DNA from 3 places in the Arthrobacter sp. Hb9-2 genome. Region 3 is predicted to be linked to each of the others. Evidence: riboswitches for the same ligand, from Rfam matches in the RefSeq annotation. Region 3 holds a riboswitch; each other region holds the start of a gene.
The links. Region 3 has a riboswitch for S-adenosylmethionine ahead of AC5RV1_RS14285 (aminotransferase class V-fold PLP-dependent enzyme). Riboswitches for the same ligand answer to the same signal wherever they lie in the genome.
Positions count from the first base shown of each region.

Region 1: another riboswitch for S-adenosylmethionine. It lies ahead of AC5RV1_RS08190 (cobalamin-independent methionine synthase II family protein); the one in region 3 lies ahead of AC5RV1_RS14285 (aminotransferase class V-fold PLP-dependent enzyme).
Region 2: another riboswitch for S-adenosylmethionine. It lies ahead of AC5RV1_RS13040 (DUF1737 domain-containing protein); the one in region 3 lies ahead of AC5RV1_RS14285 (aminotransferase class V-fold PLP-dependent enzyme).

Region 1 covers NZ_JBNHGJ010000010.1:81,632-89,135, reverse strand. Annotated here, with positions in the region: gene AC5RV1_RS08215 (hypothetical protein) at 1-70, opposite strand, end outside; gene AC5RV1_RS08210 (RNA polymerase sigma factor) at 67-618, opposite strand; gene AC5RV1_RS08205 (YegP family protein) at 932-1,261, opposite strand; gene AC5RV1_RS08200 (adenylosuccinate synthase) at 1,531-2,820, opposite strand; gene AC5RV1_RS08195 (M14 family zinc carboxypeptidase) at 3,082-4,143, opposite strand; SAM riboswitch class I at 4,363-4,469, shown strand; gene AC5RV1_RS08190 (cobalamin-independent methionine synthase II family protein) at 4,481-5,686, shown strand; gene AC5RV1_RS08185 (uracil-DNA glycosylase family protein) at 5,897-6,529, shown strand; gene AC5RV1_RS08180 (DUF3151 domain-containing protein) at 6,682-7,104, opposite strand; gene fbaA (class II fructose-bisphosphate aldolase) at 7,105-7,504, opposite strand, start outside.
Region 2 covers NZ_JBNHGJ010000021.1:57,198-64,701, reverse strand. Annotated here, with positions in the region: gene AC5RV1_RS13050 (flavin monoamine oxidase family protein) at 1-1,188, opposite strand, end outside; gene opgC (OpgC domain-containing protein) at 1,332-3,710, opposite strand; SAM riboswitch class IV at 4,041-4,155, shown strand; gene AC5RV1_RS13040 (DUF1737 domain-containing protein) at 4,169-4,447, shown strand; gene AC5RV1_RS13035 (rhodanese-like domain-containing protein) at 4,444-4,854, shown strand; gene AC5RV1_RS13030 (O-succinylhomoserine sulfhydrylase) at 4,855-6,063, shown strand; gene AC5RV1_RS13025 (DUF1905 domain-containing protein) at 6,122-6,424, opposite strand; partial or broken gene AC5RV1_RS13020 (HNH endonuclease signature motif containing protein) at 6,627-7,504, shown strand, end outside.
Region 3 covers NZ_JBNHGJ010000025.1:1,789-9,292, forward strand. Annotated here, with positions in the region: gene AC5RV1_RS14255 (S1C family serine protease) at 13-996, shown strand; gene AC5RV1_RS14260 (hypothetical protein) at 1,043-1,411, opposite strand; gene AC5RV1_RS14265 (fluoride efflux transporter FluC) at 1,456-1,875, opposite strand; gene AC5RV1_RS14270 (fluoride efflux transporter FluC) at 1,875-2,306, opposite strand; gene AC5RV1_RS14275 (metal-dependent transcriptional regulator) at 2,307-3,020, opposite strand; gene AC5RV1_RS14280 (class I SAM-dependent methyltransferase) at 3,052-3,810, opposite strand; gene AC5RV1_RS14285 (aminotransferase class V-fold PLP-dependent enzyme) at 3,921-5,354, opposite strand; SAM riboswitch class IV at 5,391-5,504, opposite strand; gene hisN (histidinol-phosphatase) at 5,661-6,473, opposite strand; gene rsgA (ribosome small subunit-dependent GTPase A) at 6,522-7,504, opposite strand, start outside.

The DNA of each region.
Region 1 (7,504 bases), on a different contig from region 3:
GGTCATTGCCGTGTCCGGCGTCGAGGAGCAACTCCTCCACAATTGTGGGCAGGAAATCCACGTGCGTCATGGCCTCAGGTACTCCTTCACAGCCGAAAGTTCCCGAAGTTTCCCCAGTCCCCGCCGCTGAAGCTGCTTTACGGCGCCGGCGCTCTTGCCCATGGCTTCAGCTGTCTGCTCCACGGTGAGTCCGGCAACGAGGCGAAGGGCCAGGGCCTCGCGCTGGTCCTGCGGCAACCCGTCCAGCAGGCCTATGACCTCAAGGGGTGAAATACGTTTGAGGGCGTCCGTCTCCGCGGAGCAATCTTCACGCTGGTCCAGTTCAGGCTCGAAGGGCAACCTGGCGGGGGTGCGGCTTTGGCGCCGGTGATCGTCCACCATCCGGGCGTGCGCGACGGAGAAGATAAAAGTCCGGAGGCCCGCGGCGCCACCATGGATGGTGTCGAGCCGTGGCAGGACGGAGAGGAACACTTCCTGCATGGCCGCCTCCGGGTCCTCGACTCCCCGGGCGGCGAGATAGCCCAGGACTTGTGATGCATAGGTCCGGTAGACAAGGCTGAAGACGGACGCACCGGCGGCTTGGTCCCGCAGGGTTCCGTCTGTGAGTGCATCTGTCACGGACGTCGTGCTTTCAGTCAAAAAGGGGTTCCGGACGGAAGAGGCCGAATCCAATGAGGAATGCCTTTTCCCCGCATCACTTTACCCCTCAGTAACTACTGCCCCGAGCCAGCCACGCAAAGCGCTGCGGCCAGTTGCCGCAACTGCCTTTGGCACCGGGAAGTGAAAGAGCCGGCCTGGAACGTGATGGGGGACACGTTCCAGGCCGGCGCTACATAGGGGTAATCGTCAGGGCCGCCCAAAGGGTTACGCGGTTTCAAAAGTTTTTTTGCAGAACTTTCGGAGCTGGTGGCGAGGAGTCGGAGACGCGGAATCAGCGCGGCGCAACGGCCAGTTGGCGCGGTCCCCTGGCATGGGTGAAGGCGTACACTTTGACTGGAATCCGCGGCCCGCAATCGGGCTTGGCTTCAACGGTTGCGGCCCTGTGGACAGCCGCAGGAACGGGCCGGGCAACAGCGCCGGACGAGGAAAGATCGGTGACCAGCCCGGTCCCGGCGCACTCGCGTACTGCTGCGATCCCGGCGGCCACTGCGCGCTTGTCCTCAAACGCCTGGGAAACAGCCATGATTGTGCCGTCGGCTGCCAGCAGGCGGAACCTGAACAGCGAGTCCGCGTCGACAAACACTTCGAACTTTCCGGCCATAGCGAATCCTTCCGTCTACGGGGATCCTGCTGGCGACGTCTTTGGCCGGGTCGTCCGGACGCATCGCTGCGTTCTCTCCGAGGGGTTTGTGTGGAACCGTGTGGTGATCAGTTCACCTGGTGTTAAAGAGTCTGCGGCCGCCGCCGGACACCTCACAAGACCGGCCGGGTTAACCCTGTGTAAATTGCAGCCCACGCCCCTTCCGCGGCGAAAGCCAACGGCGGGCCACCCTTTATGGGTGGCCCGCCGCCGTCGTAATTGCTGACGCGTCAGTCGTTGATGAGGTCGTTCACCACAATGGTCTGGTCCCGGTCCGGTCCGACACCGATGGCGGAGAAGCGCGTCCCGGACAGTTTCTCCAGGGCCAGCACATAGTTGCGTGCGTTCTCCGGCAGGTCCGCCAGGGTCCGCGCACCCGTGATGTCCTCTGTCCAGCCCTCGAAGTATTCGAAGATTGGCACTGCGTGGTGGAACTCGGTCTGCGTCATGGGCATTTCGTCGTGGCGCACGCCATCGACGTCATAGGCAACGCACACGGGGATCTGCTCGATGCCGGTGAGCACGTCCAGCTTGGTGACGAAGTAGTCCGTGAAGCCGTTGACGCGTGAGGCGTGGCGGGCCAGGACGGCGTCGTACCATCCGCAGCGGCGCGGCCGGCCGGTGTTGACGCCGAATTCACCGCCGGTTTTCTGCAGGTAGACGCCCATCTCGTCGAAAAGCTCCGTGGGAAACGGGCCGGCGCCAACGCGTGTGGTGTACGCCTTGATAATGCCGATGGAGCGGGAGATGCGGGTTGGCCCGATGCCCGACCCCACGGAGGCTCCGCCGGCCGTGGGGTTGGAGGAGGTGACGAACGGGTAGGTTCCGTGGTCCACGTCCAGGAAAGTCGCCTGGCCGCCTTCCATCAGGACCACCTTGCCCTCGTCCAGGGCAGAGTTGAGGACCAGGGTGCTGTCGATGACCAGCGGGCGGAGCCGGTCGGCGAAGGACAGGAAGTACTCCACGATCTCATCCACGAGCACGCCGCGGCGGTTGTAGACCTTGACCAGGAGTTCATTCTTCTGGCGCAGCGAACCTTCCACCTTCTGGCGGAGGATTGACTCGTCAAACACGTCCTGGACCCGGATGCCCAGGCGGGCCACCTTGTCCATGTAGGCGGGGCCGATGCCACGGCCCGTGGTCCCGATGGCGCGGCTGCCAAGGAAGCGCTCCGTCACTTTGTCCAGCACCTGGTGGTAGGGAGCAACAAGGTGTGCGTTCGCAGAGACGCGAAGCTTTGAAGTGTCGGCGCCGCGGGCCTGGAGGCCTTCGATCTCCTGGAACAGCGCCTCGAGGTTAACAACGCAGCCGTTGCCGATGATGGGTACCGCGTTGGGGCTGAGGATGCCTGCCGGAAGCAGCTTGAGTTCGTATTTTTCACCGCCTACGACGACGGTGTGCCCGGCGTTGTTGCCGCCGTTGGGCTTGACGACGTAGTCAACGCGGCCGCCCAGCAGGTCGGTCGCCTTGCCTTTTCCTTCGTCGCCCCACTGGGCTCCTACGATCACAATTGCTGGCATGGGATCCTCCCCCATTCGTTCGGGCTGCCCGTGCCATGCCACAACGTGGCGGCCTGGTGCAGCGCCGTTCATGAGAATGCCCCGAATAAACCGGCCTTCGCTGGTCCGCGGGCGGCACAGCGACGCAAGAGTTCCGGGGCTCTTACCACCCAAGTTTAGCCGATGAGGGACTTTGTCCACTCGTTGGGCCGCCGCGGTCCTTCTTGCAGGGTAAAGGACTCCTGCGCGGCAAAGGACCGCGGCGGGCTGTCAGCGGTGACGCTACTCGTCGTCAGCTTCCTCGCCGGGGCGGGAGGTCTGGGTGGCGAGGCTGTCCCAGAAGGAGGTGTCGGCGTCGGCAATTGATCCATCAGCGATTGCTGCGGCGGTTGCGGTGAGGGTGGTGACCGTTTGCTTGATCAGGTATCCGTTGCTTCGGAGCCCCAGGGCGTAGCCGTCCAGATAGTGGTCGGACATGCCACGCATCTCAAACAGCAGCGTAGCGATCCCGTATTCCACGGCAATGCCGTTGCGGCTGATCGTTTCGGCGCTGCCGCCGACGTACTTGCCGAGGTGGCCCCAACCGGTGGAGTCGACGTTATCGAAGACGACGGCGCCCAACTGCTTGGACTTTTCAACAACTGCGGGATCGGCGTTCGGCGTGGTGGGGTACAGGATGGACCCGGAAACCAGCTTGCCGTCGCGTTCGCTGCGGGTGCCTTGGTGGTGCAGATCGATCATGTAATCGATCCGGTACTTGCGCATCACGTTATTGTGCAGCGCCTGCGTTTCCGGCTGGACCTTGGCTACGTGGTCGCGGTTGAGGTCCACTTCTTCGGCGTTGTACCGCGTCATGTTGCGGTCACCCTTGGCCAGGTAGTCGTCCAGCGGGAAGTTCACGTCCCCCATGGCGCCGTCCGCATTAAGCATGGGAACGATCAGGATGTTCGCGCCGCCGAGAATGTCTGCGGACTTGCCGGTGCCCAGGTGCTTGACGAATTCCAGCGCGCCCTCGGTGGTGAGCTGCTCGTTGCCGTGCTGCTGCGTCAGGTAAAGGATGGTGGGCTTGGCCGGGTCCGACATGTACTTGACCAGGTGTATGTCCCGGCCCTTCACGGTCTGGCCGATGACCTCCAGCTCCATGGCGCCCTGGCGGGCGTCCTGGTCCTTGAGGAAGGAGACCATCTGCTCGTAGGTGGCAAGCTTCGATGTGGTGATTTGGCCGTTGCCGTCATAGTTGGGGCCTTCGCCCACGGCCATCGCCGGTGCCGGCGCGGCTACTGCTGCCAGTGCCAGGGCTCCGGAAACTGCCAGGGTCCTGAAGGTTGCCAGGGTTTTTCTCACGGTGCGGTACCTCTTTCGAGTGCATTAGGTGCGTCCAGCCCGCCATGTCCCCCATCGCGAGCTGTGACAAAAGACAACCAACCTCGACAAAGGCTGTCAATGAGGTGACACCAATCTGCAGCCAGTTATTACGTTCTGAAAGCTCCGGCTCTCGTGTCCCCGCCGACACAATCCGAAAGCGGATTTGCTCCCGGGCGTACCGGTGCATTTAAGTGAGAGTGCCCATCCGGAGCGGCCGAGAGACCTGGATCGATGACGCCGCAGCAACCCCACAGAGTGCAGGTACGTCCTGCCTGCGAAGGTGCTACTGCCAGGACCGATGGAAAGGAAATCCAGCATGTCCCTGAACACAGACCACATCCGCGTCACCCACGCCGGATCGTTGCCGCGTACCCCTGAGCTGATCGCCGCCAACGCCGCCCGCGAAGAGAACCCTTCCGATGTCGGGGGCTTCAACGAACTCCTTACCGCTTCCGTGGTGGACCTGGTCCAGCGCCAGCAGGGCCTCGGCATCGACATCCCCAACGACGGCGAATACGGGCACGCGATGTCCGCCGCTGTGGACTATGGCGCATGGTGGTCCTATTCCTTCGCACGCATGGGCGGGCTGGAACTGGACAACGACGCCAAGTGGGCGGTTGAACCGAAGGAATCCACCCCGGGCAACGTACAGCTCACCGGCTTCATCCATCGCCGCGACCGCACCCACTTTGCAGAGGCCTACAACGATCCCACCAGCGGCATCTTCACCGGTGGCCCCAAGCCCTTCCCCAAGGTCACTGGACCGCTCGTCTACACGGGCCAGGACGCCGTCGCCTCCGACATTGCAAACCTGAAAGCAGGCCTGGCCGCCGCCGGTCTGAAGGAAGGGTTTGTTGCCGCACTCTCCCCCGGGAGCGCCTCACGCATCACCAACGAGTACTACGCCACGGAGGAGGAATACATCTACGCCTGCGCCGACGCGCTCCGTGAAGAGTACAAGGCCATCATCGACGCCGGCCTGATCCTCCAGATCGACGATCCCTCCATCGCCGAGAACTGGGACCAGATCAGCCCCGAGCCGAGTGTGGCCGACTACCTGAAGTTCACCCAAATCCGCGTGGAAGCCCTGAACTACGCCCTCCGCGGCCTTCCCGAGGAGCAGGTCCGGTTCCACCTCTGCTGGGGCTCCTGGCACGGCCCGCACACCACCGACCTTCCCCTTGCGGACCTGGTGGACACGATGCTGCAGATCAACGCCGGGGGCTACTCCTTCGAGGCTGCCAACGTCCGCCACGAGCACGAGTGGCGGGTTTGGGAGGAGACCAAGCTCCCCGAGGGCAAGGTCATCATCCCGGGTATCGTCTCGCACGCCACCAATGTGGTGGAGCACCCGGACCTGGTGGCAGACAGGATCGTACGGTTCGCAGACGTTGTGGGCCGGGAGAACGTCATCGCCTCCACCGACTGCGGCCTGGGCGGCAGGGTCCACCCGCAGATCGCCTTCACGAAGCTGGAAGCCTTGGGCGAGGGTGCGAGCCGGGCCACCAAGCGGCTCTGGTAGCCCGGAACAGAAAACGCAAACCGCCGGTTCCGTGCCCCGCTTGGATTGGGTGCGCGGGACCGGCGTTTCGTTTCGCAGGGCTTGCTAAACTGGTAAAGGCCGACCAGGAATCGGTCCGCCCCATTTCAACCACTTCGGATCTGCTGCGCCATTGTGCGCCCATTTTCGCGGTGGCAGCAACACCAATCCCCGCAGGAGACCCAGCACTACATGACAGCCCTGGCACCCGAATCTTTCCATGATCAGCTTCTGAACCGCCGCTACGAACCGAATGTTGCAGCCGTCAACGAACTGTGCGATTCCCTGCAGGGGACCAAGCCGGGCACCATCGTGCCCTACGTGGACCCCATGCACGACGTCGACGAGTGCCGCATCATCAGCCTGTACTCGAACATCGGCGAGGCCGACCCGTCCGGATTCATCACCGCCGGCGACCACGACGCCGCCACCCGGATGCTGGGGATCCAGTGGAAGCTGGGGCTGCGGCCGGAGTTCGTTATGCCGTGGAACGTCCATCCCTGGCACGTCGCCGGGGAGGCCAACGGGAAGTTCACGCCGGACCAGATTTCCGCGGGCCTCAAGCCGCTGCTGAAGTTCCTGGCATTGGTTCCGCGTGCCTCGGTGATCGTGGCCCACGGCACGGAGGCCAACCGCCTGGCGAACCTGCTGCTGAAGACGGAGGTGCCGCTGCTCTGGCGTCGCGGACTGAAGACCTACAAGGTGCGCTCCCTCAGCGGCCGCGCGTTCGCCGGCTCGCCCGCCCGCCAGGAGGAGTACCTCGAGGACATGCGCGTGGCCTACGCCGACGCGATGGCGCGGACGGGCCTGCAGAAAGCCAGCTAATCCCCTCAAACCTGTGAGTTTTGTCCAGATATGCAGGCCAAAACAGCGTTTTGAGCTGCGTATCTGGACAAAAACTCCTGCACGTACGACGACGGCCGGTCACCTTTCCAAAGAAGGTGACCGGCCGTCGTCGTTCTTTACCGCAATGCGTATTACTCGCCTTCGATGGCTGCTTTCGCCGTGGGGTCCGAGTCGTTCAGGAACTTCTCGATCCGTTCCGGCTCCTCCGCCTCGCCAATCGCCGCAGCAGCCCGCCCCAGCGAGTACAGCGCCCGCAGGAAGCCGCGGTTGGGCTCATGCTCCCACGGGATCGGGCCGACGCCGCGCCAGCCGTTGCGCCGCAGCGAGTCCAGCCCACGGTGGTAGCCCACGCGTGAGTAAGCGTAGGAATCGATGGTGCGTCCCTCGGCCCAGGCCTCTTCAGCCAGGACGGCCCACAACAACGAGGAAGTGGGGTGCTTCTCCACCAGGTCCAGGGCTTCCTGGCCGGCTTCCAGCTGCTGGTAGACCTCCGTCTCGGCAGGCAGGAGCGTGGGTTCCGGGCCCATCAGGTTCTTGCGGAACTCGTCCGACATCTAGAAGGTCTTTCCGGCCGAACCGAGCTGCTTGGTCGCCTCCACCACGCGGGCTGCCAGGCCGGCTTCGGCCGAAGCACCCCAGACGCGGGGATCGTAGGTCTTCTTGTTGCCCACTTCGCCGTCGACCTTCAGGACACCGTCATAGTTGCGGAACATGTGGTCCGCCACCGGACGCGTGTAGGCGTACTGGGTGTCGGTGTCGATGTTCATCTTGATGGTGCCGTAGGAAACGGCGTCGGCGATTTCCTCGTCGGAGGAGCCGGAACCGCCGTGGAACACGAGGTCGAACGGGCTGTCCTTGCCGATCTTGGCGCCCACCTGTGCCTGGATGTCCTTGAGGATCTCCGGGCGGAGCTTAACGCCGCCGGGCTTGTAGACGCCGTGGACGTTGCCGAAG
Region 2 (7,504 bases), on a different contig from region 3:
ATTGGTATTGGTGATGCCGCCGTAAATGCGGTGGTCTTCCTCCCACCAGCGGCGCGAGTATTCGATGCCGATCTTGCCGGCGTCGGTGGGGCTTGCGAATTTCAGGGCATCGAGCACGTCTGTGGGGAGGTTGCCCGGAACCTTGGCGGCGATGTGCGGCGGCAGGGTGCAGACGGCAAAGTCCGCTTCGATCTTCTTGGCCTGGCCGCCCGGGTTGGTGTACTCCACCGCTACCCCGGCGGCGGTGTTGTTCATGGACAGGACCTGGGCCCCGTAAATGAACTTGTCCTTGCCAATGGCGGCTTCGAACGCGTACGGGATGCGGTCCATGCCGCCCACGGGCTGGAACATCATCATGGCCTGGTCCCAGCCGAATTCGAAGGAGAAATAGTTGCCGACGCCGCTGGCAAAAACATCCGAAAGGGCATCCGGCGCCAGGGGTGTTCCCGCTTCCAGCCCGGCGCCCGGGGCCACGGAGTAGCCCTTGCGGCCCGTGCCGGTGTACTTGAAGCTTGCCGCCGCATTGCCGGGAACCTTGCCGCCGATGGCGCCGAAATTCCGCAGGAAGGAGATCAGGTTCTCCTTATCCGCTGCGCTCATGTAGCTGTCCAGGGCACCCTGGTCTGTGGCTTTGGCGAGGAGTTCGGAGACGTAACCGTAGACATCGGCTTTGGCTGCGCGGTGGCGGACAGGGGTGTTGGAGAGCTTGGTGTTGCCCTCCCGGAACAGATATCCGTCAGCATTCTGGTTGGTGAACGGCTCGATCGCCACCCCCAGTTCCTTGCAGTAGTCCAGGGTGATGTGGTGCTGGGGAATGCGGCCGGGGCCGGCATTCATGTACTGGTCCTTGGAGAACGTCGCCCGCTGGGTAACTCCGAGGAGGTCCGTTTCCTCGGTTCCCCCACGCACCGTCCAATTGCGTCCGCCCGGCCGCATCCGGGCCTCAAGGATGGTGACTTTGTAGCCCGCCTTGCCCAACTCATAAGCGGTCGTCAGGCCGGCGATGCCGCCGCCCAGGATGACGACACTCTTCCCCTTGCCCTGCAGGTCATTGGCCCGGGGCGCAGCATAGGCAGGAGCGGCCGTATCGGGAGCCAGGCCCATCGCGGCCATGGTCTCGTACATCACCCCGGCTCCTCCCACCATGCCCACGTAGCGGAGGAAGTTCCTGCGAGTCGCATCTGTCATTTTTTCCCTTTCACCGGACTGTTACGCGGTGATCGTATGGGGGAAATGTTTCGTCAAATGCTGTGACAATGTCAGTGTTGTAGCGTTCACATTTCCGCGAAGTAAACGCTTCCCGGATGGTACAGGCAGCTCCTGCGAATGCGCTATGTGGGAATAATCCGGAAGAGGAACCTGGTCCGGACCATGACCCACAGGAGCCCCAGCACTACGGCATATGCGGCGGTATTGAGCAGCACGTTCTCCTGCTGCAGTGCTGGAATATTGGCCACCACGGCAATCAGCACCACGTGCATGATGAACACATAGAGGGTGGCGCGGCCCAGCGGAATCAGGAACCAGCCGAGTGCGCGCTGCACGGGTTGCCAGTATGCGGTGAGGAAGGCGTAGGCCGCCACCACCAGGACCAGGACGTTAAGAAGCCGGCCCGGCGCCAGATACGTGCGGCCAAAGAATAAGTCGTACATGCTCCGGTACACGGCGTCCGGGATGATGGCGAGGCGGACATCGAAGCCGTTCGCCAGGTAGGGGTTGCCCCACGAGAGAAACGCGAACAGGAGTGCGACGGCGGTGCACGCGGCCACCAGCCAGGTCTGTCCCGCCAACCAGGCGACGATGCTGCGCCGATGGTAGCCGGCGACGAGTCCGATCACGAACAGCACCTGCCACACGAGCAGCGGGAACGAGTCCTCGAACTGGGAGGGCAGGAGCCGGATCCTCGTGGCAGCTCCCACGGCGTAGACCGCAAGGGTTCCGGCCAGCACCCAGATTGCCTTGCCGCGGTTGAGCGCAGCCAGGATCAGCGGGCTGGCAAGGAGCAGCACCACGTAAAGGCCCATCACGTTGAACTGCCAGGGTCCGAACTGCAGCAGCAGGATGGCAGGGAGCACCTGCGGCGGCACCGGGAACTGGAACAGGGATTCCATGCCGGCATAAAGGTCATAGGTACGGCCGGCGCCGTCGTGCCCTGCCCCGCCCGTTCCCTGGTCCACAAAGGTGGTGAGGGGGTCAGTCCGGAAGATCGGCAGCAATGAGACCAGGAAGACGCCAATGAGGACTATCAGTGCCGTCAGGTAAAGCTTGCCGGCCCGCCGGGAGGTTAGTTCAACCACCGTTCCGAAGTCATCCTTGGCCCTGGGCCCGTACACCATGCCGACCACCAGTCCGGAGAAGAGGACGAACAGCTCGGCACCCGAAACAAAGCCCACCGCCTCCTGGGTGAGCAGCTGGAACAGCGAGGTCAGGCCCAAGTGGTTGACCACAACAAAGACAATGGCCAGGCCGCGCAGCATATCCACGCGCGCATCCCTGCTGGACGGGTCTGAATATCCCCACGCCGTAGCGGCATTGACCCGGCGGGGAATCTGCCACAGGGCAACCAGGAGGATGAGGAGCGCCGCGCCCACGGTCCAGGCAGCGGCCCCCGTAAGGGTGTTTGCCCGGACGTACGTGCTGCCGGAGCTGACCTCGGTGACCGGGCCTGCGACGATGGGGGACGCTTCCAATGTGCCCAGGGCGGCGTTGGCGATGCCCGGGTTTCCGGTGAGCCGCCAGTCGATGCTTGCCACTCCGGTGTCCCGCGTACTGGTCCGCTCGTCCCACACCACCGCGCCTGTCATGCGGAACCCGGCAGCGGTGGCCGTCCCCACCACCTGGTCCCACCAAGCGGCCTTGATGGCCGCTTCGGATGCGCCGCCGGAGGCCGGGCTGTAGAACGCGGAGGTGTGCAGGAGGAACGGCTTGTCCCTTCCCTCTGCATAGCTGGCGTAGAAGTTTTCACCGCCGGAGGCCGTGAGCATTTCCCGCAGTTGGCCGGCGCGGGGAACTGTGTTGACGGCAGCACCACCGGCGGTGTCGTCGTGGAAGGCGGTCAGGCCAACCCAATCCACCGCATCGTCCCCGGGATAGTAGGGTTCGTAAGCTGCGTCCGAGCCGTTCCAGGCGCCGTCGCCGTTGGTATCAAGCAGCGCGAACCCATCACTTCCCTGTGCGGGCGCGTTCCGGTTCCGGTCGAACGGATAATCCGTGCCCAGGTACGGTTCCCAGACCATCACAACGCCCCCACCGCCGTCGACCTCCCGGAACGCCGCTGTCACAGCCTTGAATGCCCCCCGGTAGGCAGCCGGCTGCTGGCCCCACTCAACCCAGCTTGCGTTCATGTCCGGGGCGAACCGGACAAGCAGCTGTCCTTTGAAACTGGACGCAAGCTCCAGCACCCTTTCGGCGAAGGGCCTCGCAGCCGCGGCGTCGATCTGGTCCAGCGGCATCGTGGGCTTCACTGTGAGCATCGCGTGGGCACCCTGCAGGGAGGACTGTTCCAGGAATCCCTCGATGTCGTTTTGCTCTGATGAGCGGTAGGGAAACGCTATGTCGTGGCCAAAAATAGCCGGCGAAGCACCCAGCCGGTCGGCGAAACCGGCGGCGGAGTCCTCACCCCATTCAAGGACGGCGCCCAGCAGCGGCTTTCCCTCTTCAGGAAAACTCCGCGCGGCCTGGGCTGACCCTGCGGGCAACACCACTGCCACGAGGGCAATCAGCAGTGTGGCAAGGAGCGCCCCAACTACGCGCAGCCGGCGTACCCGGTAAGGGCCGGCAGGGTGCTGTGGCGCGGCAGTTAGCGTGCTGATGTGGACCCCCGGTGCTGGTTCTGATGATGGGGACTGCCCCGTATGAAACTTTATCTGGCGGGGCGTCCGCAAAAGGCCGGAAAAGGGCGCCCACCTGCGGTGATGCCGCCGCCGTCGGTTCCTCCGGTGTCGCGGAAATCGCCGCCTGCTGCACCGCGCCCCGTTCAGTTACGGAACATGACGACGGCGGCGGTGCGCCCCTGCGCGCCAAGTGTTACGTTTCTGGGGAGTAATGAGTACCGGCGCCAAGCCCTGACTGGCCGGTCGGCAACCCTCCTTTCGCGGCGGGGTGCCTCAGGTGAATACTCGGCATATCGACCGATTCGAGTTGCAAGCGTGAGAGAAGGAGATCCGTCGTGTCCGACGCACCTGCCCCTGAAGAGAGACTGTCGTACCGGCTTGTCACCGGCCCGGATGACAGGTCTTTCTGTGAACGGATTTCCACCGCCTTGGCCGAGGGCTACGTGCTGCACGGCAGCCCGGCGGCAACGTTCAACGGCAGCAGCGTCATCGTTGCCCAGGCCCTGGTCCTGCCGGCGGCCATCGCTTCGGCTGATGCCGCCGTCGCCACCGCAGTGGATAACCTCGAATCCGCAGGCGAAGACCTCGAGTTCGACGGTGAGGGCCACGCATGAGCTACGCCGGAGACTTGACGCCCCAGGAGGCGTGGGAAAAGCTGGAGCAGGGAGCCATCCTGGTGGATGTCCGCACTGAGGGCGAATGGGCCCACATCGGCATCCCTGACACCAAGGCCACCGACAACGATCCGCTGTTCATCCAGTGGACGTTCCCGGGCGGCATTCCCAACCCTGATTTCATTAGCTCCCTGGCCCAGCAGGCGCCCGAGGATCCGTCTACCGAACTGGTATTCCTGTGCCGCTCCGGGCAGCGTTCCATCGCGGCCGCCATTGCCGCCACCCAGGCCGGTTTCACCTCCTACAACGTGCTGGAGGGCTTTGAAGGCGAGCCGGACCGTTACGGCGAACGCACTGTCAACGGATGGAAGAACCGGGGACTGCCCACCAACCTTGGAAAGAACTAAGTGACCTTCAACGAAGACGCTGCCGGCTGGAGCCCCGACACCCAGGCCGTGCGCGGCGGACTGGACCGCACCAACTTCCAGGAAACCAGCGAGGCTGTATTCCTGAACTCCGGGTTCGTGTACGAATCCGCCGCCGCTGCCGAGCGCGCCTTCACGGGCGAGGATGAGCGCTTTGTGTACTCCCGCTACGGCAACCCCTCGGTGGCCACGTTCCAGGAACGCCTCCGCCTCCTTGAGGGAACCGAGGCGTGCTTTGCGACGGCGTCCGGCATGTCTGCCGTGTTTACCGCCCTGGGTGCGCTGCTGGCTGCCGGCGACCGCGTTGTGGCCGCCCGCTCGCTGTTTGGCTCCTGCTTTGTGATCCTGAACGAGATCCTGCCGCGGTGGGGTGTGGAGACGGTGTTCGTGGACGGTCCTGACCTGGAACAGTGGCGCGACGCCCTGTCCCAGCCCACCACTGCCGTCTTCTTTGAGTCGCCTTCCAACCCGATGCAGGAAATCGTCGACATCGCCGCGGTCAGCGACCTCGCGCACGCGGCAGGCGCCACCGTCGTCGTCGACAATGTCTTTGCGACTCCCCTGCTGCAGCGCTGCGGGCAGCTAGGTGCCGACGTCATCGTCTACTCCGGCACGAAGCACATCGATGGCCAGGGACGAGTCCTGGGTGGCGCCGTCCTGGGCACCAAGGAATTTATCGAGGGGCCGGTCAAGCAGCTGATGCGCCACACGGGCCCGTCGTTGTCCGCCTTCAACGCCTGGGTGCTCACCAAGGGCCTTGAGACCATGGCCCTGCGCGTCAACCATTCATCCGCGTCCGCCCTGCGGCTGGCCGAGTGGCTGGAGCAGCAGCCCGCGGTGAGCTGGGTGAAGTACCCGCTCCTGAAGTCGCACCCGCAGTACGAACTGGCGGCAAAGCAGATGAGCGCCGGCGGCACGGTTCTCACCCTGGAGCTTGCGACGACGGGTGGCCGCTCGGGCAAGGAGGCCGCCTTTGCGCTGCTGGATGGTTTGCGCATCATCGACATCTCCAACAACCTCGGGGATGCAAAGTCCCTCATCACGCACCCGGCCACTACTACCCACCGTGCGATGGGTCCGGAGGGGCGGGCAGCCATTGGCTTGAGCGACGGCGTGGTGCGGCTTTCGGTGGGCCTGGAGGACGTGGACGATCTGATTGGCGACCTGGAACAGGCGCTCAAGCAGATCTAGAGGTGCCTGACGGTGGGGCGCGCTCCGGCACCCTCGCGGTTATGTGGGCGGGGCTCTATCAGACCTCTTCGAAGGAGAGCTGGACGGCCACTTCGTCTCCTTCCCTAATCCGGGCTTTGTCCCTGATGGCCTTCTTCACGGGCAAGAGGTAGGAACCGGCTTTCTGGTCCGCAAACAGCGAGGTCTGCCAGGAGTGCCCGGCAATCTCCGCGGTCACCCTGACGGATCCGAATGCCTTGCTGGAGCCGGCGCTTTGTTCGTGGATGTCATCCGCGACGTTTGTTGGGAGCGTCAAAAAATGCCAGCCCGCCTCACCGGGGTAGAGCCACAGCTCAGCTTTGAAGGAGTACAACGCCGTCACGCGCCGAGTATGGCATGCCCCCTTGCCGGGGCACCACCGTTGCTGATTTTTCCTGTCTTGTTGCCCTGCTGTTCGCACCGCTGAAGCGAGCATCAGGCGTGCCGGGGGGACGGAACTGCAGGCTGAGAAGTTTTTTAGTTTCTTTTCCAGCAGGAGGACTTTTAGGCCCTGTTTTGTCAGACCCTCGCAAGAGGATGGGGGCATGGAAACGAACGCGGCAGTGGTGCAGGCGGAGGCGGCCGTTGTGGCTGCAGTCGCTGCGCTTGCTGCGGCGCTGGCTCACAGTGATGTCGCTGCTTCCGGTGGCGCTGGTGAACTTGACGCCGCGGTTGGCCCGTACGCTGCGGCGGGTTTTGATGATGATCCGTTGCAGCGGGTTGTTGATGGGGCTTTGGATGTTCTTGCCGCGGTTGCACGGTCAGAGGCGAAGCTGGCGGCCCTGAAGGCGCAGGCGGTGGCGGTGTTCGCTGTGGCCACGAAAGCGTTGAATGCTCCGGTTTCGTCGCCGTATGAGGTGACGGCGCAGGAGCGGAGTTTGGTGGCTGAGGTGGGGTGTGTGCTGGCAATCGGTGACCGGGCCGCCGGTGCCCTGATCGCCGACTCCCATGCCCTCACCACTTCCCTGCCCCGGACACTGGCCGCTTTGCAGGCCGGGACGATTTCCTGGGCGCATGCCCGGACCATGGTGGACCAGGCCGCAAGCCTTGACCGTAACGGGGCGGCGGCGTTGGAGGCGCACTTCTTGGACCCGGACACGACGAGACCGGCGGCAGCCGCCTCGGTCGGGGAGATGCCGGCGTACCGGTTCAAAGCCAAGGCCCGGGCCTGGCGGGAACGCCATCACCCGGAGAGCCTGGAGAAGCGGCACGCCAAGAGTGTGGCGGACCGGCGGGTCGAGTACTGGCTTGATGGTGACGGGATGGGTTGGGTCGCTGCCTGCCTGCCCGCGGACCAGGCGTCCGCCATCTGGGACCGTCTCACCACCATCTCCCGGGAAATGCAGGGACCGGACGAAACCCGCACCCTCACCCAGCTCCGGGCGGATGTCGCTGCGGGCTGGCTTCTGGGCGGCACCACCAC
Region 3 (7,504 bases):
AGGAGGTGCCCCATGAACCAGGGGAGCGAGCCAGTTTCACAGGCGTCCGACGCCGACGCCCTGGACTCGTATTCACAGACAGTGATGCGCGTGGCCGCCACGGTCACGCCGCATGTTGCCGCTTTGGAAATGTCCTCGGCGCGCCGCAACGGACGCGTCCGTGTCGGGGCAGGTTCGGCTGTGCTCTTCACCGAGGACGGCTACCTCCTGACGAACGCCCACGTCGTGGCTGGCACCCAACGGGGGCACGCAGTGTTAGCCGACGGCAACCGGATGGAGCTGGAACTTGTGGGGGCGGATCCGCTGTCCGACCTTGCCGTGGTCCACGGCAGGCCGCCGCGGGTGGCGCCGGCGCAGTTCGGTGCCGCGGAGTCCTTGCGCGTGGGCCAACTGGTGGTCGCCGTCGGGAACCCCCTGGGCCTGGCCGGCTCGGTAACGGCGGGTGTGGTCAGCGGCCTGGGACGAGCCATTCCGGTCTGGTCGGGAGGCAACCGGCGGGTCATCGAGGACGTGATCCAGACGGACGCCGCCCTCAACCCGGGCAATTCCGGCGGAGCGCTGGCGGATACACACAGCCGGATCGTCGGCATCAATACCGCCGTGGCAGGTGCCGGACTCGGCCTGGCGATCCCCATCAACGCCACCACCCAGCGGATCATCTCCGCCCTGCTGGCGGACGGACGGGTACGGCGGGCCTACCTCGGCCTGGTCAGCACGCCCACCCGGCTCAGCCCCAGCGCCGTTATTAGAACCGGCCAGCGGGACGCGCTGCGCGTGGTGGAAGTACTGGCCGGCTCTCCGGCAGACAAGGCCGGCCTGGCAGCGGGGGACATCCTCCTCGCCGCGGGCGGCCGTCCCGTCAGTGACGCCGAAAGCCTCCAGCGCCTGCTCTTCTCGGACGCCATCGGCGAACCTCTCCAGCTCGCGGTGCTGCGGGACGGTACGGAGATCCATCTCACGGCGGTCCCCGAGGAGATGGTCGGCAACGGAAAGTAGGCGGGAGGCGGCACATGCCGCCCTTACCCCAAAAGCAGGAGGAGGCTCAGCCCTGCCCCGGCACATCTGCGATGCCCACGAAACGCGTGCCGACGCCGTCGAACTCGCTGCGGACGTATCCCTCGCGCAAACGCGGAACGTCCTGCGGACTGTGATGGCCGCACACCACGTAGGTAAAGTCAGGCCACCACTTCTTGGGGCGCGCTGCTTCCTCGTACCCGCAGACGGCGCACTCGAGGTGGACCCAAACAGGCCGCTTTCCGGTGCGGTTGGCGCGGGACTGGACCAGCCAGGGCGGCGGGTTGTCCAGGATTTCACCCAGTTCAGCTTCGGTCATCCATTTTGGAAGGCCGTGGCGCTGGGCCATTTCCATCGGTACATCAAGGGCAATGGCCGCGTCGCGTCTGCTAATCATCACCATCCACGATACGCGAGCGGGCCAAATCGCCTGCAGCAGCGCTAGGAAGCGAGGGCAATCCCGGCCGCAGCAGCCGCAAAGCCGAGCACAAGGTTCGCCGCCACGTTCAACATGGCGGAGCCGAAGCGAGCCTCGGTCAACAACCGCACTGTTGCCGTTGTCCATGAACTGAAGGTGGTGAGCCCCCCGGCCAGCCCTGTTGCCAGTGCGGTCTGCCATTCCGGGGCGAGCTCCAGCTTTATGGTCATGGCGTGGGAGACGCCAATGATGAAGCACCCCGCCACGTTCACCAGCAAGGTGGCCCAGGGCCAGTGCAGCCGCGCCTTGTGCCACGGGACGTGCGCGGAATTCCCGGGGGAGCGGGCCGTACGGATGGACGCGTGATGCGCGAACCAGCTGTCCACACCGAAACGAAGAAGCGCTCCGGCGACGCCGAACAGGCCCACCAGGGCAGCAGCCATCACGCCCTGCGGCCCGGGCCGGCGTCATGGCGTACGGCCACCACCTTGCCGAACCGCCAACCCAGACCCGCCGCCGCCAGCCCCAGCAGCACTGACAACGCCAGGTAGGCTGCCCACGCCATGTGTTCGCCGGCGCGGGCCAACTGGTCCACAGAAAACACCAGGGCGGAGAAGGTGGTGAAGGACCCCAGCAAACCCGGCCCCAGCCCGGCCCGCAACCAGAAGGCCGTCTGCGGACGGGCTATCCAGACCGTGGTCAACGCTGCCAGGACGAAGCTGCCGCCAACGTTGATCACCAGCGTGGCCCAAGGGACCGCACCGGGAAGATCGGGAAAAGCCAGCCCAAGTCCATACCGCAGTTCAGTGCCGATGAGGCCTCCGGCGGCGACAGCGATCCAGGCGCGGCCCGCCGGCATGCCGGCAGGGTTCATTCAGCTGTCTCCCAGCAGGCAGCCCGGGTGGGGACGGTCGCTGTGCACCCACAGGGCGGACGTGATTTCGTCGGCCAGGTCGTAGTCCCTGGTCCTGCCCGAGTTCCTGATCCGCACCACCAGGGCGCCGCCGAACGGCTTGCGGCCCACAACCTCCACCTCGGCGTCGAGGTCTATCTCCTCGGCGGAAAGATAACGGAGCAAATCCGGGTTCTCATCGCTGATCCGGGTGATCCTGCCGGTGTGCCCCTGGTCCAGCGCACCCATCAGGTGGGCGCGCGGCATCAGCACTTTCCCGTCGGCAGTGGGAATGGGGTCACCGTGCGGATCCCGCTGCGGGTTCCCGAGTTTGGCCGCAACCCGCTCAATGAAGGTGTCCGAGACGGCGTGCTCCAGCAGCTCGGCTTCGTCATGGACCTCGTCCCAGCTGTAGCCCAGCTGCTGGACAAGGTAAGTCTCGATCAGGCGGTGGCGCCGCACCATGGAAAGGGCCAGCCGGACGCCGGCGTCCGTCAGCGTGATGGCGCTGTAGGGCTTATGGTCAACGAGGCCTTGGTCCTTCAGCTTGCGGACCATTTCCGAGACCGAGGAGTTGGCGACGCCAAGGCGCTGCGCAAGCTGGGAGGACGTGATGGCCTTGTCCTGCCATTCCGTGAAGGAGTAGATGACCTTGACGTAATCCTCAATGGAGGAGGAGGGCGCGCTGGTCTTCACAGCTCCAAGCCTACCCGTTGCCTGTTCTCCGTCATGCCTTGAAGGCCCGCCAGGTAAGCGTCAGGTACGGCAGTTCGAGCTCCTCTTCCAGGCTGTGGCCCAGGTGGTCGTGGAGGTACCAGTCCAGGTTGGCCAACACCTTGGCGCGGGTGCTTTCGCCGGCGCGCAGATAGTAGCTTCTGGACTTTGTGAGCTCCACCAGGTCCGTGGTGCTGACGCGGTCCTGCCAGTGGGTGACGTGGCCCTCAAGCCCCCGGAACTCTGGTCCCACGAGCGGCCGGAAGTCCGGCTTGTACACATCCCCTGCGTGCATGATCCGGGAGAGCCGGTGGACCCAGGGGACAGAGGTGTCCAACTGGTTCCAGATCAGGCCCAGCGTCCCGTGCGGGCGGAGGACGCGTGCCAGTTCGGTACTTGCGGCCAGGGCGTCGCACCAGTGCCATGCCTGGGCAACGCTTACGACGTCGAAAGCTGCGTCGGGCAGGCCCGTTGCCTCCGCGGTGGCGTGGATTGCCGTGGCAGCGGGATAGTGCGCCCGTAACTGCTCGAGCATGTCGGCAGAGGGGTCCACGGCCGTGACGGCCAGGGCCATGTCCAGCAGCAGTTCGGTGAACTTGCCGGTGCCGGCACCGGCATCGAGCGCCTCGCGGGCACCCGGGGGCACCAGCCAGCGGGCTGATTCTTCCGGGTAGCCCGGACGGACCTGCTGGTAGTCCCGGCCGCCGTCCTGGAAGCTTTGGCCGAGCTCCCGCCGCCGTCCGTGATCAAGCCTGGGGCCACCCCGTACCACGCGTGGCCTCCTTCGTCCGATGCCCTTGGGTATCCTTCGAATTTACCGCACCCGACGTTGAGGCAAGATCAATAAGCAGAGTCAGTGCCGGCAGCGGACGGCAACAGTGTTCAGTCGTCGATGCAGGGGGCGGCCCCGGCGGTCCCCGGAGTGTTCGGTGCCCAGTGCGGATACGTGCGCGCGTCGTTGGCGGGAACCCAGCGCCCCGCGTCGACGACGTAGTCCCACCCCAGGCCGTTTCGGCGCAGCGAGTCGATGCCGGCAAGGAGCCGTTCTGCATCCTCTAGGCGTGAGCCGACGCCGAAGCTGGCCCGGAGGGAACCGGAAGGAAGCCCGAGCCGCTTCAGCAGCGGGTGCGCGCAAAAGCGGCCGTCCCGCAGGCCTACGCCATGTTCCGCGGACAGGTAGGCGGCCACGAGACCGGCGTCGTAGCCTTCCACGGAGAAGTTGACCACGCCGATGGTGTCCGTATCCGGGTTGGTGTCCTTGAAGATCTGGTGCACGGTCACGCCGTCAATGTTCTGCAGGCCTTCCACCAGGAAGGAGCGGATGGCCGATTCGTGGGCGTGCCACTGTTCCTGGTCCAGGCCGGCGATCACCTGTGTGGCGCGGGCCAGCGTTGCTGCGCCAAGGACGTTGGGCGAGCCGCCCTCATGGCGGGCAGGGCCGGTGGCCCAGCTGACGCCGTCGAGCCTGGCTTCCTTGACGGCGCCGCCGCCTGCGAGGTGGGGCGTTCCGGCGTCCAGCCAGTCGGCGCGGCCCACCAGCACACCGGTACCGAACGGTGCGTAGAGCTTGTGGCCGGAGAAGGCGAGGTAGTCGACGCCGTCCGCGGCGATGTTTACGCGGCGGTGCGGCGCAAGCTGGGCCGCGTCAACCACAATCCGTGCGCCGTATTCGTGGGCGAGCGCGGCGAGGGCCCGAATGGGAAGAATTTCACCGGTGACGTTGGAGGCGCCGGTGACGGCGAGCAGGCTCACGCCGCCCTGCTCCAGCTCAGCGCGGACGGACTCGATGGTCCCGGCGATGGTGTCAGCGGCAACGATGCTCCGGTGGGGGACACCCTGCCACGGCAGCAGGTTCGCGTGGTGTTCGATGTCCAGGTACAGGACGTCGCCGTCCGGACGTCCGTCCGTCGCGGGCAGGCAACCGGCAAGCAGGTTGAGGGAATCGGTGGTGTTGCGGGTGAAAATCACCGAGTCGTCAGGGCGGCCGCCCACGAAGTCCCGAACAATGCTGCGTGCGTTCTCGTAAACGGACGTGCTGATCTGGGACGCGTAGCCGGCGCCGCGGTGGACGCTCGCGTAGAAGGGCAGGATCTCGTTGAGGTAGGCCGAGACTACGGAGAGGGCGGGAGCCGAGGCACCATAGTCGAGGTTTGCATAGCGGACGTGCCCGCCGGAGATGAGGGGCGCCTGGATTTCCGCACCTGTGACGGCAGCAAGGGGACGGCCGGCGACAGCGCGGCGGGCATCAAAGAGGGCAGCGGCTTCAGCCTGGATGGGCTGGGCGGCGGCGTTGGGGGAGACGGTGGCAGTTGTCACAGAGACCTCACTTCGAAAAGGACTCCCTGCTCCGGGAATCCGCGCTTGCCGCATCCGTTCCGGACCGGCCTGGTCGTCACCCGGGGCACCCCACCGCGGTTGGAGGGTTGCCGGCCAGCAAACCGGGGTTTCGCGCTGGCACTCGTGACCTGGTTAAGAGCGTAGGACATGGGGCAGGAAGGTTTGAAGCCGGCTCAAATGTTAAGCGCTTTGTTACGCCTGCCGAAAAGTGCTGCTTTGGCCGAAGAAACGACGGCGGGCGCCTCCTTTGGGAGCCGCCCGCCGCTGATTGTTCGGTGAAGGTGCCTAGAGGAGATCGTCCAGGTCAGGGTTCAACCTGCGGAGTACCTCGGAGTGCAGGATGGAGTTCGTGGCCAGCGCGTTGCCGCCAAACGGCCCGTCCTCCCCTTCCAGCGAGGTAAACCGGCCACCCGCTTCGACCACAATCGGCACGAGTGCCGCCATGTCGTAAAGGTTGAGTTCGGGTTCGCAAGCGATGTCCACCGCGCCCTCGGCCACCAGGCAGTAGGACCAGAAATCGCCGAAGGCCCGGGTCCGCCACACGTCCTCGGTGAGGCCCAGGAAGTTGTCCAGATTGCCACGCTCCTTCCACCCGCCCAGGCTGGAGTAGGACAACGAAGCGTCCGAAAGGTTGGCGACATTCGAGACGCGGAGCCGGGTGGCAGCAGCCAGCGACCGTCCCATGTAAGCGCCCATGCCCTTGGCCGCCCACCAGCGCTTGCCCAGGGCGGGAGCACTCACCACTCCAACAACGGGCTCGCCTTCATCCACCAGGGCGATCAGGGTGGCCCAGACGGGGACGCCGCGGACGAAGTTCTTGGTGCCGTCAATGGGGTCGATGATCCAGCGGCGGGACCCGTGGCCGGTGCTGCCGAACTCTTCACCGAGCACTGCATCACGCGGACGGGAGCGGGACAACTGGCCGCGGATGGCTTCTTCTGCCGCCTTGTCCGCGTCGGTGACCGGCGTCAGGTCAGGCTTGGTCTCCACCTGGAGGTCCTGGGCCTTGAAGCGGCTCATGGTCTGGTCATCCACGGAGTCTGCCAGGACGTGCGCCAGGCGCAGGTCATCGTTATAGCTTGAAGCGGGTTGGATCATGGTTCCAAACTACCGTCTGCGCGCGGTTCTGCTGGGAGATCGGCACCGTCAGTTGACGCTGCCCAGTTCCTTCGCCTCCTGCGCCTCCAGCCGCGGGTCGGTGCCCAGGAGGCGCCGCAGGGATGCCAGCCGGGCTTCTCCGGTGGCGCCGGCATGCCCGCCGCCCACCCAGGCGTCCAGCCCGCAGTTCACTGCCGTGGCGGTGTGTTTGCAGCCGCGTTCGCAGTCCTCGATGCCGGGGGAGAGGTCCGGGAAGGAGCGCAGGATCCGGTCCGGGTCCACGTGCGCCAGGCCGAAGGAACGGATGCCCGGGGTGTCGATGATCCAGCTGCCGGCGGGTGCGTCCGCCAGCCTCAGGGCCAGCGCCGACGACGACGTGTGGCGGCCCCGACCCGTCACCGCATTAACCCCGCCGGTGGCACGCTCCGCACCGGTCAGCGCGTTCACCATGGTCGACTTGCCAACGCCTGAATGCCCCAGCATGACTGTCACTTTTCCATCCAGATAGCCGCGGAGTTCCGCGACAGCCCCGCTGTCTAGGCGTGCGGACAGTCCGTCGTCCGAGCGGGCATCGATCCCAGATGCGGTGGAATCGGCCGTCCGGCTGATGATCACGGGGAAGTCGAGGTGGGTGTAATTGGACAACAGCTCCGCTGGATCCTTGACATCCGCCTTGGTGACCAACAGGATCGGCTCAATCCCGGCGTCGTACGCCGCCACCAGGGCGCGGTCGATGAAGCCCGTGCGGGGCTCGGGGTTGGCAGCCGCCACCACAACTACGAGCTGGTCCGCGTTGGCCACGACGGCGCGTTCCACGGGATCGGTGTCGTCCGCGCTGCGGCGCAGGAGGGTCTTGCGGTCCTGGATCTTGACCAACCGGGCCAGGGTGTCCGGTTCGCCGGAGACATCGCCTACGAGGGATACGAAATCACCCGCCACCACCGGGTTGCGGCGCAGCTCCCGCGCCCTCGCTGCAATGACTACGCGTTCGTTGCCGGAGTCCTCACCCACCACAGCCGTATACCTGCCGC